One region of the Serratia entomophila genome, then DNA from elsewhere that is predicted to be linked to it. Evidence: riboswitches for the same ligand, from Rfam matches in the RefSeq annotation. Region 1 holds a riboswitch; each other region holds the start of a gene.
The links. A riboswitch is a leader RNA that binds a small molecule or an ion and turns the genes downstream of it on or off. The one in region 1 is predicted to bind thiamine pyrophosphate.
Positions count from the first base shown of each region.

Region 2: linked by a shared signal. The riboswitch ahead of thiC (phosphomethylpyrimidine synthase ThiC) and the one ahead of tenA (thiaminase II) in region 1 are both predicted to bind thiamine pyrophosphate.
Region 3: linked by a shared signal. The riboswitch ahead of thiB (thiamine ABC transporter substrate binding subunit) and the one ahead of tenA (thiaminase II) in region 1 are both predicted to bind thiamine pyrophosphate.
Region 4: linked by a shared signal. The riboswitch ahead of thiM (hydroxyethylthiazole kinase) and the one ahead of tenA (thiaminase II) in region 1 are both predicted to bind thiamine pyrophosphate.

Region 1 covers NZ_CP082787.1:3,175,509-3,179,472, forward strand. The annotation lists gene KHA73_RS15460 (SDR family NAD(P)-dependent oxidoreductase) at 1-463, opposite strand, end outside; gene KHA73_RS15465 (LLM class flavin-dependent oxidoreductase) at 491-1,513, opposite strand; TPP riboswitch at 1,674-1,776, shown strand; gene tenA (thiaminase II) at 1,839-2,519, shown strand; gene KHA73_RS15475 (ABC transporter ATP-binding protein) at 2,516-3,256, shown strand; gene KHA73_RS15480 (ABC transporter permease) at 3,253-3,964, shown strand, end outside.
Region 2 covers NZ_CP082787.1:4,556,701-4,560,664, forward strand. The annotation lists gene hemE (uroporphyrinogen decarboxylase) at 1-956, opposite strand, end outside; gene nudC (NAD(+) diphosphatase) at 995-1,762, opposite strand; gene rsd (sigma D regulator) at 1,862-2,365, shown strand; TPP riboswitch at 2,405-2,529, shown strand; gene thiC (phosphomethylpyrimidine synthase ThiC) at 2,641-3,964, shown strand, end outside.
Region 3 covers NZ_CP082787.1:689,502-693,465, reverse strand. The annotation lists gene KHA73_RS03245 (sugar efflux transporter) at 1-248, opposite strand, end outside; gene sgrT (glucose uptake inhibitor SgrT) at 423-599, opposite strand; gene sgrR (HTH-type transcriptional regulator SgrR) at 687-2,348, shown strand; TPP riboswitch at 2,386-2,503, shown strand; gene thiB (thiamine ABC transporter substrate binding subunit) at 2,562-3,548, shown strand; gene thiP (thiamine/thiamine pyrophosphate ABC transporter permease ThiP) at 3,524-3,964, shown strand, end outside.
Region 4 covers NZ_CP082787.1:3,707,574-3,711,537, reverse strand. The annotation lists gene KHA73_RS17990 (winged helix-turn-helix transcriptional regulator) at 1-61, opposite strand, end outside; gene KHA73_RS17985 (MFS transporter) at 157-1,371, shown strand; gene KHA73_RS17980 (GNAT family N-acetyltransferase) at 1,390-1,815, opposite strand; TPP riboswitch at 1,885-1,976, shown strand; gene thiM (hydroxyethylthiazole kinase) at 2,012-2,806, shown strand; gene thiD (bifunctional hydroxymethylpyrimidine kinase/phosphomethylpyrimidine kinase) at 2,803-3,603, shown strand; gene KHA73_RS17965 (inhibitor of vertebrate lysozyme family protein) at 3,690-3,964, shown strand, end outside.

The sequences.
Region 1 (3,964 bases):
GCCAACGGCGCGCCACGGCGGCGGCGAACGCCGTCACCAACAGTTTGCTGTCCGAATAGGAAATCGGGTTGCTTGCGCTCCAGTCGAGCGCGACGCGGCCATCAAAATGCATGCTGCTGCTCAAATACACCAAACGCGCCGGCCGGGCGATCAGCGCCGTCAGCAGATAAGGCGCGATCAGATTGACCGCCAGTATCTGCGGCCCGGTGAAGATCCCGGCGTTGTGGATCACCGCGTCAGGCCGCCCGATCCGGTTCACCTGTTCGGCCACCGCTTTGGTTTGCTGCGGAACGGACAGATCGCCGGTAACCGCCTGCGCGCCTCTGGTCAGCAGATCGCGCACGGCCTCGAGCCGCCCCGGTTCGCGGGCATGCAGGATCACCTGATGGCCTTCGCCCAACAGGGTTTCCGCCGCCGCACGGCCCAGCCCGTCGGCCGAACCGGTGATGAAAATACGTGACATGGCAAACGTCCTTTCAGGTTTGGCCGCTCAGCGCCAGCCCAGCGCCGGTGCGACATGGGTCAGGATCGATTCAATCACGTGCGCGTTGTAATCCACGCCCAGCTGATTGGGTACCGTCAGCAGCAGCGTGTCGGCTTCGGCAATCGCCTCGTCCTGCGCCAGCTGCTCGATCAACACATCCGGCTCGGCGGCGTAGCTGCGGCCGAAAATCGCCCGGGTTTGCTGGTCGATATAGCCCACCTGGTCGCCCTCTTTGCCGCTGCCGCCGAAGTAGCTGCGGTCCCGTTGGTCCATCAGCGCAAAGATGCTGCGGCTGACCGACACCCGTGGCGCGCGCGCGTGCCCGGCCTCTTTCCAGGCGGCGCGATAGGCGCGTATCTGGCTGGCCTGCTGCACGTGAAACGGCTCGCCGGTCTCGTCGTTTTTCAGCGTCGAGCTCTGCAGGTTCATGCCCAGCTTCGCCGCCCACACCGCCGTGGCGTTCGAGCTTGCCCCCCACCAGATGCGATCCCGCAGCCCGGCGGAGAACGGCTCGGGGCGCAGCAGGCCCGGCGGATTGGGGAACATCGGCTGCGGATTGGGCTCGGCAAAGCCTTCACCGCGCAGGGCTTCGAGCAGCACCTCAGTGTGGCGGCGCGCCATATCCGCTTCGGTTTCCCCCTCGGCCGGCGTATAGCCGAAATAGCGCCAGCCGTCGATCACCTGCTCCGGCGAACCGCGGCTGATGCCCAGCTGTAAACGCCCCCCCGAGATCAGGTCGGCGGCGCCGGCGTCTTCCACCATGTACAACGGGTTCTCATAGCGCATGTCGATCACGCCGGTGCCGATCTCGATGCGCTGGGTGCGGGCGCCGATGGCGGCCAGCAGCGGGAATGGCGAACTGAGCTGGCGCGCGAAGTGATGCACGCGGAAATAGGCGCCGTCAGCCCCCAGATCTTCGGCGGCGACCGCCAGATCGATGGACTGCAGCAGCGCGTCTGCGGCCGAACGGGTGCCCGACTGAGCGGAAGGCGCCCAGTGGCCGAAAGAGAGAAATCCGATCTTTTTCATGGGCAGTGCTCCTCAGATTCAACGTAACGGCATTACAGTGACAAAAATGCCGCCGCCTGTGCCAGAGAAATTGTCCCGGATCGCACTAAACGGACAGATTGGCGCCGCCGCCTTCGCGCCCGCCCGAGCATTGTAATCAAAAAACAAATGTCGTATAACAGGCTCCTCCGAGGGGTGTCCTGTTACGGGCTGAGATGGCGCAAGCCGAACCCTTTGAACCTGATCTGGGTCATGCCAGCGAAGGGACGGGTCGGCAATAACGCCTTCGGTCATTGCCTGTTCATACCTCAGCGCGCCCGGATCTCCACTTACTCAGGGAGGTCCCATGTTTACCACCATGTTCGAACAAGGTCTTTACGGACGGCTGCGCCAACGGGCGGGCGGCCACTGGCAGGACTACGTCGCTCATCCCTTCATTCAGCAGCTGGCCGCCGGCACGCTGCCCGAAGCCGCTTTCCGCCGCTATCTGACCCAGGACTACCTGTTCCTGATCCACTTCGCTCGTGCCTATGCCCTGCTGGTCAGCAAACTGCGCACCCTGCCGGAGATGCGCGCCGCCGCCGCTTCGCTCAACGCCATCGTCGCCGAACTGCCGCTGCACCTGGCCTATTGCGCCGGCTGGGGATTGAACGAAGACCAGATAGCCGCCCAGCCTGAAGCGCCAGAAACCATGAACTACACCCGCTACGTGCTGGACATCGGCCATTCCGGCGACGCCCTCGATCTGCTGGCCGCCCTGCTGCCCTGCGTCGCCGGCTATGCCGAAATCGGCCTGCGGCTGCTGAACGATCCCGGCACCCAAATGGCGGGCAACCCTTACGCCTCCTGGATCAAAAATTATGGCGATCCGGGTTACCTGGCCGGGGTGCAGGCGTCCATCGATCTGCTGGAGAACGTCGGTCGCCAGCGCGGTGCGGAAAGCCGCCTGGCCGAACTGACGGAGATCTTCACCACCGCCACCCGGCTTGAATCGGCGTTCTGGCAAATGGGGCTGAGCGCCTCATGAACCGCAGTTCGCCCCCGCCCGGCATTCAAATCCGGGATTTAACCCTGCGCTTTGGCGGCCGGACCCTCTTCGAACGGCTGAATCTCGATATCGCCGGCGGCAGCGTGGTCGCCCTGCTCGGTGCCAGCGGCTCGGGCAAAACCAGCCTGCTTAAGATCATCGCCGGCCTGGCGCAGCCCACTTCGGGCAGCGTCAGCGGCAGCGACGGCCTGCCGATCGCCGGGCGCATCGCCTATATGGGCCAACGGGATCTGCTCTACCCCTGGCTGACCCTCGATCAGAACATCACCCTCGGCGCGCGGCTGCGCGGCGAACGGGCCGACCGGCAATGGGCCGCCCATCTGCTCGAGCGCGTCGGGCTGGGCGGCTACGGCGCAGCGCGCCCCGCAGAACTTTCCGGCGGCATGCGCCAGCGCGCCGCCATTGCGCGCACCCTGTATGAGCGCCAGCCGATTGTGCTGATGGATGAACCTTTCTCGGCGCTGGACGCCATCACTCGCGCCACTGTCCAGACGCTGGCCGCCGAACTGCTGGCGCAGCATACCGTACTGCTGATCACCCATGACCCGATGGAAGCCTGCCGCCTGAGCCACCGGCTGCTGGTGCTTGCCGGCTACCCGGCGGGCATCGACGACAGCCACGACATTGCCGGGCAGCCGCCGCGCGCGCCGGACGATCCTCACCTGCTCAAAAGCCAGGCCGAACTGCTGCAACAGCTGGTGAGGGCCGCAGGATGAAGCGCATTCAGGAACCCAGGGGCGCCCGCCTGCGCCGCGCCCTGACGGTGTTCGCCGGCCTGGTGCTGCTGTGGTGGCTGTTCACCCTGGGCGACATTCCCGCCTTTTTGCTGCCCGCACCTTCTGCAGTGGCGCAGGCGCTGTGGAACGGCCGCGATTACCTCGCCTGGCACACGCTGGTCACCGCTTCGGAGATCCTTAGCGGCCTGGCGCTGGGGGTGCTGCTCGGCGCGGCGCTCGCACTGTGCATGATCTTTTCCCCGCGCCTGCAGCGCTGGCTGATGCCGCTGGTGCTCACCAGCCAGGCGATACCGGTGTTCGCGCTGGCCCCGCTGCTGGTGCTGTGGTTCGGCTTCGGCATGAGCGCCAAGGTGGCGATGGCGGTGCTGGTGATTTTCTTTCCGGTAACCTCCGCCTTCTTCGACGGGCTGCGCCGCGTCAGCAACGATCACCTCGACCTGGCGCGCACCATGGGCGCCTCGCGCTGGGCGCAGCTGCGCCATGTACGGCTGATGGCGGCGTTGCCGGCCTTCGGCTCCGGGCTGCGCATGGCCGCCGCGGTGGCGCCGATCGGCGCGATCATCGGCGAATGGGTGGGTTCGGCCGAGGGGTTGGGCTACGTCATGCTTAACGCCAACGCGCGCATGCAGACCGACGTTTGCTTCGCTGCGCTGTTTATTCTGGTGCTGATGACCGTCTTGCTCTGGG
Region 2 (3,964 bases), 1.4 Mb from region 1:
TCGCCGTGGCCGAAGCCCGCCAGAATGGTTTCCACTTCCTGGCCGATGCGTTCCGGCGAAGCATAGAGCATCGACGGATCCATATTGCCCTGCAGCGCCACCGTGCCGCCCACGCGGCGGCGCGCATCGGCGATATCGGTGGTCCAGTCCAGGCCCAGCGCGTCGCAGCCGGTGGCGGCCATCGCTTCCAGCCACTGGCCGCCGCCCTTGGTGAACAAGGTGACCGGCACCCGGCGGCCGTCGTTTTCACGCAGCAGGCCGTCGACGATTTTATGCATGTAATGCAGCGAGAACTCGCGGTAATCGCGGCCGGTCAGCACCCCGCCCCAGGTGTCGAACACCATCACCGACTGCGCGCCGGCCTTGATCTGAGCATTGAGGTACAGGATCACGCTGTCCGCCAGCTTATCGAGCAGCAGGTGCAGCGTGGCCGGTTCGGCATACATCATCTTCTTCAGCTTGGTGAAGGCCTTGCTGCTGCCGCCCTCCACCATATAGGTCGCCAGCGTCCAGGGGCTGCCGGAGAAACCGATCAGCGGCACTTCGCCCTTCAGCTCGCGGCGGATGGTGCGCACCGCGTTCATCACGTAACCCAGCTCCACTTCCGGATCGAACAGCGGCAGCTTGTCTACGTCGGCGCGGCTGGCGATAGGGGAAGAGAAACGCGGGCCTTCGCCGGCTTCGAAATACAGCCCGAGCCCCATGGCGTCTGGAATGGTCAGAATGTCGGAGAACAGGATGGCGGCATCCAGCGCATAGCGGCGCAGCGGCTGCAGCGTCACCTCGCAGGCCAGTTCCGCGTTCTTGCACAGCGACATGAAATCGCCGGCCTGGGCGCGGGTGGCCTTGTACTCCGGCAAATAACGACCGGCCTGGCGCATCATCCATACGGGGGTCACATCCACCGGCTGACGCAGCAGCGCGCGCAGGTAACGATCGTTCTTCAACTCATTCATTTATGGGGCTCCCTTAATAATCTGCCCGCCATTGTACATTATTCTGCCCGGCACAGCGCCACGGTGTCCTCTATCAACCGGCGCGCCACGGTGCCGGGCGGCGGCAACAGCGGCAGTTGGTCATAGCGGTACCACCCGGCGTTGAGCAACTCCTTGGGATCGTGGCGCAGCTCGCCCTGATGGTAGTCGGCCATAAAGGCCATCATCAGCGAATGCGGGAACGGCCAGGGCTGGGAGGTGACATAGCGCAGGTTCTTGATTTCAATATTGCTCTCTTCCATCACCTCGCGCGCGGCCGCCTGCTCCAGCGTCTCGCCCACCTCAACGAAGCCGGCCAGCACCGTGTGGATGCCGCCGCGGTGGCGAACGTGTTGCGCCAGCAGGATCTGGTCGTCGCGCCGGATGGCGACGATCACGCAGGGGGCGATCTGCGGATAGTAGCGCTCACGGCAGTGGCCGCACAGGCAGGCGCTTTCGCTGCGGCTGAGGTGCATTTCATGGCCGCAGTAGCCGCAATAGCGATGGGAACGATAGAAATCGGCCAACTGGACGCCGCGCCCGGCGAGCTGGAACAAACCGCGATCCAGTTCGAGCAGTTGCCGCACCGAGCCCATGTCGTGCGGCATCGCCTGCCGAACCAGCCAGACAGGCGCACCGCCCCACTCACCGATAGTGCGCGCCATCTTGCCCTGCAGGGAAAAAGAGGCGGCCGAACCGAACGGCAGTTCACCTTGCGGTAACCAAAGTTTGCTTTCATGGCTGACTATCCACCAGCCATTTTCATTACCCGTTAATGCAAGTTCCATATCGTTGTTGCACAACCTCAGCTTCACTGGCACTCTACAAATCGGCCTTGTTACATTTTAATAACTTACTGTTACTTTTTATTAATGACGGAGTCAAACATGCTCAACCGTTTGGAAAGCCTGACTCAACGCCTTGGTGGTAGTAATGAATTAGTCGATCAATGGCTTCAGGCCCGCAAGCAGTTGCTGGTCGCCTACTGTACTTTAGTGGGCCTCAAACCGAATAAAGAAAAGCATACGCCGCTGAATGAAAAAGCGCTGGAGAACTTTTGCCATAATCTGGTGGATTATCTCTCAGCCGGGCATTTCCATATCTATGACAGAATTATCAAACAAGTGGAAGGTTCCTCCAGTCCGAAAATGACGCTGTCGGTTAACATCTACCCCAAGCTCTGGGCCAATACCGAGCAGATCATGGCGTTCCACGATCGCTATACCGAAGTGGATATCGATCAGGACCTGTGCCTGGAGCTCCACCAGGCGTTGTCGGATATCGGCGAAACCCTGGCCGCACGTTTTACCCTGGAAGACCGGCTGATCCACCTGGCGGCGGAAGCCCCTCAGTCGCCCCTGCCGGACCAGGCGCTGGATCAGGCGCGTTAGAATTTTGTAGTTTTTTTTATTATCCCTCCTATACTGGGGGGCATCTTGTCGGAGTGCCTAGCGCCTGATTTGTTCAACAAATTGGCCAGGCTGAGACCGTTAATTCGGGATCCGCGGAACCTGATCGGGTTAATACCCGCGAAGGGAACAAGAGTAATCTATCGCCACAGGCAGGACTCCTCCCGGTTAGGGACGATCCGCTTTACCGGCCAGCACCATTACTCCCTCCGAGCTCCAGACAAGCAACTTTCCCAACCCACTGGTAGGAACTTGCTATGTCTAACGTTAAGAAACCTCGTGCCCGCAAAGCACAACGCGAAGCCGCCCAGCAGTTTATCGACAGCCTGCAGGGGATGGCCTTCCCCAACTCACGCCGTATCTATCTGCAGGGCGCACGCAGCGACGTGCAGGTGCCGATGCGCGAAATCCAGCTCAGCCCGACGCTGATCGGCGGTGGCAAGGACAACCCGCAGTACCAGCCGAACGAGGCCATTCCGGTGTATGACACCGCCGGCCCCTACGGCGATCCGCAGGCCCAGCTCAACGTTCATGCCGGCCTGGCCAAACTGCGCACCGGCTGGATTGAAGAACGCGGTGATACCGCGCCCCTGAGCGGCGTCAGCTCCGGTTTCACCCAGCAGCGCCTGGCGGACGAGGGGTTGGACCATCTGCGTTTCGAACACCTGCCGCAGCCGCGCAGGGCGCAACCGGGTAAATGCGTCACCCAGCTGCACTATGCCCGCGCCGGCATCGTCACCCCGGAGATGGCGTTTATCGCCATCCGTGAAAACATGGGGCGCGAACGCATTCGCGGCGAAGCGTTGCGCCGGCAGCACCCGGGCCAGGGCTGGGGCGCCAATCTGCCCGACAACATTACCCCGGAATTCGTGCGCCAGGAGGTGGCCGCCGGCCGCGCCATCATCCCCGCCAACATCAACCACCCGGAATCCGAACCGATGATCATCGGCCGCAATTTCCTGGTGAAGGTCAACGCCAATATCGGCAACTCGGCGGTGAGCTCCTCGATAGAAGAGGAAGTGGAAAAGCTGGTGTGGGCGACTCGCTGGGGCGCCGACACCGTGATGGATCTGTCCACCGGCCGCTATATCCACGAAACCCGCGAATGGATCCTGCGCAACAGCCCGGTGCCCATCGGCACGGTGCCGATTTATCAGGCGCTGGAGAAGGTGAACGGCGTGGCGGAAAACCTGACCTGGGAAATGTTCCGCGATACCCTGCTGGAACAGGCGGAACAAGGGGTGGACTACTTCACCATCCACGCCGGCGTGCTGCTGCGCTATGTGCCGATGACCGCCAAACGCCTGACCGGCATCGTTTCGCGCGGCGGTTCGATCATGGCCAAATGGTGCCTGTCGCACCACCAGGAAAACTTCCTGTACCAACACTTCCGTGAAATCTGTGAGATCTGCGCCGCCTATGACGTTTCGCTGTCGCTCGGCGACGGCCTGCGCCCGGGCTCCATTCAGGACGCCAACGACGAAGCGCAGTTCGCCGAGCTGCATACCCTCGGTGAGCTGACCAAAATCGCCTGGGAGTACGACGTGCAGGTGATGATCGAAGGCCCCGGCCACGTGCCGA
Region 3 (3,964 bases), 2.5 Mb from region 1:
ATCAGCATGCGCCGATCGCCGCGGGTGTCGGAACGCTTGGCCAGCAGGAAGCTAACGACAATGCCGGCCACCGCGTTGGCGGTATAGAACAAGCCTACCCACAGCGGCCGCACCTTCACCTCGGTGGTCAGAAACAGGCTCAGCGTCGGCGCCAGCAAGGCACCGGCGATGCCCGAAAGAAAGGCGATCAGCAGGAAAGCGGCAAAAATGGGATTAAAACGTTGTGACAGCCAGCTCAGGCGTTGCATATCTTCGTCCCTGACCTTAAAGCAGAAGTGGAAACCTTAGGCCACGGCGGGAAAAATGCAAGCGCCTCGCCAGGACCACGAATAAAAAAACCAGTGGGTTACCCCACTGGCTGGTGAAACTGCACCATTACTCAGAAACTCTTTTGCCCCGCGTATTTCAAGCCGCAGCGTCGTTCAAAGATGTTCGCGGTACTGCTTTTCGCTCATGTCCTTGATATCCCACTGGGTCAGGTGGGCCAGCATCTCCAGCCGCGCCTGCTCAGGCACCAGACCCAGCCAGTCGGCGTGCTGGCGGCGCACCGCGCTGAAATAGCGCTGATAGAACCGTTTTGACAAGAAAGCTTTCATCATTCGCCCTCCCCCTTTCATTGATTAAAATTATCGGCGTAATATAGGGAAAGATAAATTGACGAATTGATGCGGGAGCGTTCCTCTTTTATGTCCACCTCCAGATTGCAGCAGCAGTTCATCCGCCTGTGGCAGCGCTGCCATGGCGAAACCACCGAAACCACGCTGCAGGAACTGGCGGAGGTGCTCAGCTGTTCGCGGCGCCACGTGCGCTCGCTGCTGAGCGCCATGCAGCAGCAGGGCTGGCTGACCTGGCAGGCGGAGTCGGGGCGCGGCAAGCGTTCGCAGCTCAGCTTCCACTATACCGGCCTGGCGCTGCAGCAGCAGCGGGCCGAGGAGCTGCTGGAGCAGGATCGCATCGATCAATTGGTACAGCTGGTCGGCGACAAAAACGTGGTGCGCCAGATGCTGTTGTCCCAGCTGGGCCGCAGCTTCCGCCAGGGCAAACACATTCTGCGGGTGCTCTACTATCGCCAGTTGTACAACCTGTTGCCCGGCTCGGCGCTGCGGCGTTCGGAAACCCACCTGGCCCGGCAAATCTTCAGCGGTCTGACGCGCATAAATGAGGAAAACGGGGAACTGGAGTCCGATCTTTCCCATCACTGGCAGGCCCTGACACCGCTGCACTGGCGTTTTTACCTGCGCCCGGCGATCCATTTCCACCACGGCCGCGAACTGGAGATGGAAGACGTCATCAGCTCGCTCAACCGGTTGATGCCGCAACCGCTGTTTTCACACATCGAGAGCGTCACCTCGCCGACGCCTTACGTCATCGATGTGCGCCTGAACAGCCCCGACTACTGGCTACCCTGGCTGCTGGGCAGCGTGCACGCGATGATCCTGCCGCGCGAATGGCGCAGCCTGCCGGATTTCGCCCGCCATCCGATAGGCACTGGCCCATACAGCGTGGTGCGTAACCACCGCAGCCAGATGAAGATCCACGCCTTCGATGACTATTTTGGCTACCGGGCGCTGATCGACGAGGTGAATATCTGGGTGCTGCCGGAAGTTACCGAGGAGCTGGTGCACTCCGGCGTCCAGCTGCAGGGCGACGACACCGGCAAAAACGAGCTGGAAAGCCGGCTGGAGGAAGGCTGCTACTTTCTGCTGTTCGACCAGCGTTCCCTGCTGGCGGCCGATCCGGCCATCCGCAGCTGGCTGTGCGAACTGATCAACCCAATATCTCTATTGAGCAACGCCGGGCCGGTCTACCAACGCTATTGGTCGCCGGCCTATGGCCTGCTGCCGCGCTGGCATCACAATCGCGCGCTGGCGCAGCAGCCCAAACCGGCGGGCCTGACCGCGCTGACGATCACCTATTTCAACGAGCACTCGGAGTTCCACGCCATCCGCCAGGCCATCGAACCGCTGCTGGCTCAGCATGGCGTCAGGCTGATTGTGCAGACCGTAGATTACGCCACCTGGCATAAGGGCGATGCGCAGAGCGATCTGTGGCTCGGCAGCGCCAATTTTACCCTGCCGCTGGAATTCTCGCTGTTCGCCACCCTGTATGAGCTGCCGCTGTTGCAGCACTGCATGCATGAAGATCTGGCGCAGGACGCCGCGCAGTGGCGCGCCAACCGCCTGCCGCTGGCGGATTTCTGCCAACGGCTGGTCAGCGGACACCAGCTGCATCCGCTGTTCCACCACTGGCTGCAGCTGCACGGCCAGCGCAGCATGCGCGGCGTGCGCATGAACACCCTCGGCTGGTTCGACTTCAAATCCGCCTGGTTTGCACCGCCGGAGGCATAAGCGCCTTTCGCCTGCGTCGGTTAGTCTTTACAATAGCGCCGTCTCAACGGGGTGCGGAAAGCAGGCGATGAAGAAAGCCCGCTTTTCCGCTGAGAGCACACCCGTCGAACCTGATCCGGTCAATACCGGCGGAGGGATTTGAGCATAGCGATCCGGCCTGGCCGCCTCGCCCCTCTCAGATGCCCTTGCCCCCTTATTTTTCAGGAGTGCAACGTGGTCAAAAAATATCTGCCCTGCTTACTGCTGCTGTGCGCCGCGCCGGCGCTCGCCAAGCCGACGCTGACGGTCTACACCTATGACTCCTTCGCCGCCGACTGGGGCCCCGGCCCGGCGGTGAAAAAAGCCTTCGAGGCCGACTGCGACTGCGAGCTGAAATTCGTCGCGCTGGAAGACGGCGTGTCGCTGCTGAACCGCCTGCGCATGGAAGGCACCAACAGCGCAGCCGACGTGGTGCTGGGCCTGGACAACAACCTGCTGCAGGCCGCCCAGCAGACCGGGCTGTTCGCGCCGAGCGGCGTGGATACCGGCAAACTGACCGTGCCGGGCGGCTGGCAGGATAAAACCTTCGTGCCTTATGACTACGGCTACTTCGCCTTCGTCTACAACAAGGACAAACTGAAAAACCCGCCGAAAAGCCTGCAGGAACTGGTCAGCAGCGATCAAAACTGGAAGGTGATCTATGAAGATCCGCGCACCAGCACGCCGGGCCTCGGCCTGCTGCTGTGGATGCAAAAGGTCTATGGCGACAAGGCGCCGGCGGCCTGGCGGCAGCTGGCGAAGAAAACCGTCACCGTCACCAAAGGCTGGAGCGAAGCCTACGGCCTGTTCCTCAAGGGCGAAGGCGACCTGGTGCTCAGCTATACCACTTCCCCGGCCTATCACCTGATTGAAGAGAAAAAAGACGGCTACGCCGCCGCCAACTTCAGCGAAGGCCACTACTTGCAGGTTGAAGTGGCGGGCAAGCTGAAGGCCGCCAAACAGCCGGCGCTGGCGGAGCGCTTCATGCAATTTATGGTGACACCGGCGTTCCAGAACAGCATTCCGACCGGCAACTGGATGTACCCGGTGATAAACACCCCGCTGCCGGCCGGCTTTGAACAGATGATAGTCCCACAGACCGCGCTGCAGTACAGCGCCGAAGAGGTGGCCAGGCAACGCGGCAGTTGGATCCGGGCATGGCAAACCGCCGTCAGCCAGTAATCCCCCGCTGGCTATGGCCGGGGCTGCTGGCCGCCGGGCTGATCCTGGCCATCGCCGCGCTGGCGATGGGCTCGCTGTGGCGGCACGCGCCGGAAAGCGACTGGCGCGGCCTGTGGCAGGACAGCTACCTGTGGCACGTGGTGCGCTTCACCTTTCGGCAGGCGCTGCTGTCTGCGCTGATCTCGGTGCTGCCCGCCATCCTGCTGGCGCGGGCGCTGTATCGCCGCCGCTTCCCCGGCCGCCAACTGCTGCTCCGGCTGTGCGCAATGACGCTGGTGCTGCCGGTGCTGGTGGCGGTGTTCGGCCTGCTCAGCGTCTATGGCCGCCAGGGCTGGCTGGCGACGCTGTGCGGCTGGCTGGGCGTCAACTACAGCTTCTCGCCGTATGGCCTGCAGGGCATCCTGCTGGCGCACGTG
Region 4 (3,964 bases), 530 kb from region 1:
CAATCACATCCAGCGTGCGCGCCACCGGGCACTGCGCGTCTTCCAGGCTTTTACGTTTCACGGTGTTCCACTCCAGCAGCAAGATCTGGTTGCATTATAAAACCTCTGTGCGTAAAGTTCATTGGGTTTAATAATGAAACCACATTGGAGCTGACGATGAGCGACAAATTGCTAGATGCCCCGTACGCCGCAGCGGATCGGCTGCCTGCTTCGCTGGTGCTGTTGCTGGCCGGGGCCAGCGCCTTCAGCGTGGCCAATGTCTACTATGCGCAGCCGCTGCTGGATGCCATCGCCGCAGATTTCGGCATCAGCCTGGCGGCGGTGGGCATGGTGATCACCGTTACCCAGCTCGGCTGCGCGCTGGCTTTGTTGTTGGTGGTGCCGCTGGGCGATCGGGTTAATCGGCGCCAGCTGTTGGCCGCCCAGCAGCTGCTGTTGATTGCCGCCTTGCTGGCGGTGGGGTGGTCGAACAGCAGCCTGTTGCTGCTGGCGGGCATGCTGCTGGTGGGGCTGCTGGGCACCGCCATGACGCAAGGGCTGATCGCCTTTGCCGCTACCCTGGCCGCGCCGCACGAACGCGGGCGGGTGGTGGGGGCGGCGCAGGGGGGGGTGGTGCTGGGGCTGTTGTTGGCGCGCACGCTTTCCGGCGCGCTGGCGGACATCGGCGGCTGGCGCACGGTGTATTTTTTCTCCGCTGGGGTCACGTTGGTTTTGTTGCCCATTTTGGCGCGCCTGTTGCCTGCACTGCAGACGCCACCCCAAACGCTCAGCTATCCGGCCTTATTGCGCTCGATGCTGACGCTATTGCGGCGCGATCGCACGCTGCAAATTCGCGGCATGCTGGCGCTGCTGATGTTTGCGGCGTTCAGCATCTTCTGGAGCGCGCTGGTGCTGCCGCTCAGCCGGCCGCCGTTTAACTTTTCCCATTCGGTGGTGGGAGCATTCGGGCTGGTGGGGGCGGTAGGCGCTCTGGCGGCGATGCGCGCCGGGCATCTTGCCGATCGCGGGCTGGGGCAGTTGGCCAGCGGCGTTTGCCTGCTGTTGCTGACGCTGGCCTGGCTGCCGCTCGGCATGCTGGGCTATGGCCTAATTTGGCTGGTGGCGGGCATCGTGCTGTTGGATCTGGCCGGGCAGGCGATCCACGTGCTGAACCAGAGCATGATCTTCAACGCCCATCCGCAGAGTCACAGCCGGCTGGTGGGGTGTTATATGCTGTTTTACGCCGCCGGCAGCGGATTGGGCGCCTTCGCCAGCACCCACGTTTACGCCTGGGCCGGTTGGAGCGGCGTGTGCTGGCTGGGGGCGAGCGTCAGCCTCGGCGCGCTGCTGTTCTGGCGGCTGACGCTGCGCGCCATGCCCGAGCGGCCATGACGTGGCGCCGCGCTCTTATTATTTCGCCGGCGAGTGCAGCAGGTAATAGTCCTCTTCGCCGTCGTTGCCGGTCGAAATGGTGCGCCAGCCGTGTTTGCGATAGAACGCCAGCGCCTTCTCGTTTTTCACCAGGCATTTCAATGCGCCAGTGGCGGTGAAGGTGCGCTCCGCCGCCTGCAGCAGGGCGCTGCCGACGCCGCGCGGCGGCAGATGTGGGTCGACATACAGGTTATGGATGAAGTTGTCGGCGCGATAAATCGACACGAACCCCAGCAGTTTGCCGTCCTCCTCCGCCACCCAGATATCCTCGCCCAGCGTCGAGCGATCGAAATCCTCCAGCCGATAACCGTCGGTATTGCACCAGGTGAACGCCGCCTTGCGCGAAGCCAGGTACAGGGTGCGCAGGAACGGGCGATCGGCCTCTTGGTATGGTCTTGTGTGCATGGCGTCTCCTTTTTATTTTTTCCCCACTATAGCGCGATTGACCTCACCGGCGGCAAGCCCAATAATGGCGGTCTTGACTCGGGGTGCCCGTCAGGGCTGAGATTTTACCCGTATTACCTGATCTGGATTATGCCAGCGTAGGGAAGTCTCGGTGCCCAACCGGTACCCGCCTTCTTGAACGCCGGTTGGGAGGAATATGTTCGCTCGACCTGAAGCTTTACCCGGCGCACGCGCCGCGGCCTGTCTGACCCAATTCAAACGCCGGCCCCCGCTGGTTCACTGCCTGACCAATGAAGTGGTGCAGTCGTTGACGGCCAACGTTTTGCTGGCGCTCGGCGCTTCGCCGGCGATGGTGGTGGAGCCGGGCGAGGCGGCGCAGTTCAGCCGGCTGGCGGACGCGCTGTTGATCAATATCGGCACCCTTAATGCTCCGCGCGCCGAATCGATGCTGGCGGCGGTGGCGGCCGCCAACCAGGCGGGCACGCCCTGGGCGTTGGATCCGGTGGCGGTTGGCGGGTTGGCCTACCGCACCGCCTTTGCCAAAAAGCTGTTGGACGAACAACCGGCGGCGATCAGGGGCAACGCGTCCGAGATCATGGCGCTCAGCGGCCTGCAGGCCAACGGCCGCGGGGTAGACAGCGCCGACGATTCGCTGGCCGCCTTGCCCGCCGCCCGCGAGCTGGCGCGCCGCAGCGGTGCGATAGTGGCGGTGACCGGCGCGGTGGATTACGTTACCGACGGCCAACGGGATTGGGCGGTAGCCGGCGGTGATGCATTGATGACGCGGGTGGTCGGCACCGGCTGCGCCCTGTCGGCGGTAGTGGCGGCATTTTGCAGCCTGCCGGGCGAGCGGTTGGATAACGTCGCCACCGCCTGCCGGGTGATGTCGCACTGCGGCGGTCTGGCAGCCGCGGCTGCCGCCGGGCCGGGCAGCTTTACCCCGGCGTTCCTCGACGCCCTGTACCGGCTGCGCGCGGAGGATCTGCAATGAAACGCATCAACGCTTTGACTATCGCCGGCACCGATCCCAGCGGTGGCGCCGGCATTCAGGCCGATCTGAAAGCCTTCTCGGCGCTGGGGGCATACGGCGCTTCGGTGATCACTGCGCTGGTGGCGCAAAATACCCGCGGCGTGCAGTCGGTTTATCAGATTGAACCGGCGTTCGTCGCCGCCCAGTTGGATTCGGTGTTCAGCGATCTGCGCATCGACAGCACCAAAATAGGCATGTTGGCCAACGCGGCGATCGTGCAGGCTGTAGCCGAGCGGCTGCGCCATTATCGGCCGGAATTTGTGGTGCTGGATACGGTGATGCTGGCGAAAAGCGGCGATCCGCTGCTGGCGCCGGAGGCGGTGGAGTCGATCCGCCGTGAACTGCTGCCGCTGGTGTCGATCATCACGCCAAACCTGCCGGAAGCGGCCGCCTTGCTGGCGTGCGCGCCGGCGGAAAATGAACTGCAAATGCGTGAACAGGGGCGGGCGTTGCTGGCGATGGGCTGCCAGGCGGTGCTGATGAAGGGCGGCCACCTGAGCGAAAGCGAGAGCCCGGACTGGCTGTTTACCGCCGGGCAGGAGCAGCGCTTTAGCGCGCCGCGCGTCGCCACCCGCCATACGCACGGCACCGGCTGCACGCTGTCGGCGGCGCTGGCGGCGCTGCGCCCGCGTCATGATGACTGGGCGGCAACCGTCGCCGCCGCCAAGGACTATCTGCAAAAGGCGCTGCAGCAGGCGGATACGCTGGAAGTGGGGCACGGCATCGGGCCGGTGCATCATTTCCATGCCTGGTGGTGAGCCAACTTTTTGCCGTCATTGCGGTCTGACTAGATCGAGGCCCGGCGCCAGCCGGGGTAAATAGAATTAACCCAGGGAGAAAGGCCATGGCAGGACAATGCGCACTCCGCAGCGCCGTTTTTGGCGCGTTGCTCAGCTTCAGCGCGGGCGGCTTTGCCCAGCAGATTGTCACCACCTCGGACGTGATCCAGCAGCCGGGTTATCAAGCCAGCTGGCAAAATATGGTGAAGGGCCAGGCGCGGCTGCCGGGCTGGGCGCGCAAGGGGGCCGGCACCTCGACGCCGGTGGAGAACCTGAGCTGGCAGGGGCAGGACTACCTGATCGGCAACCTGTGCAAGCCGCATGACTGCGCCAACAACTT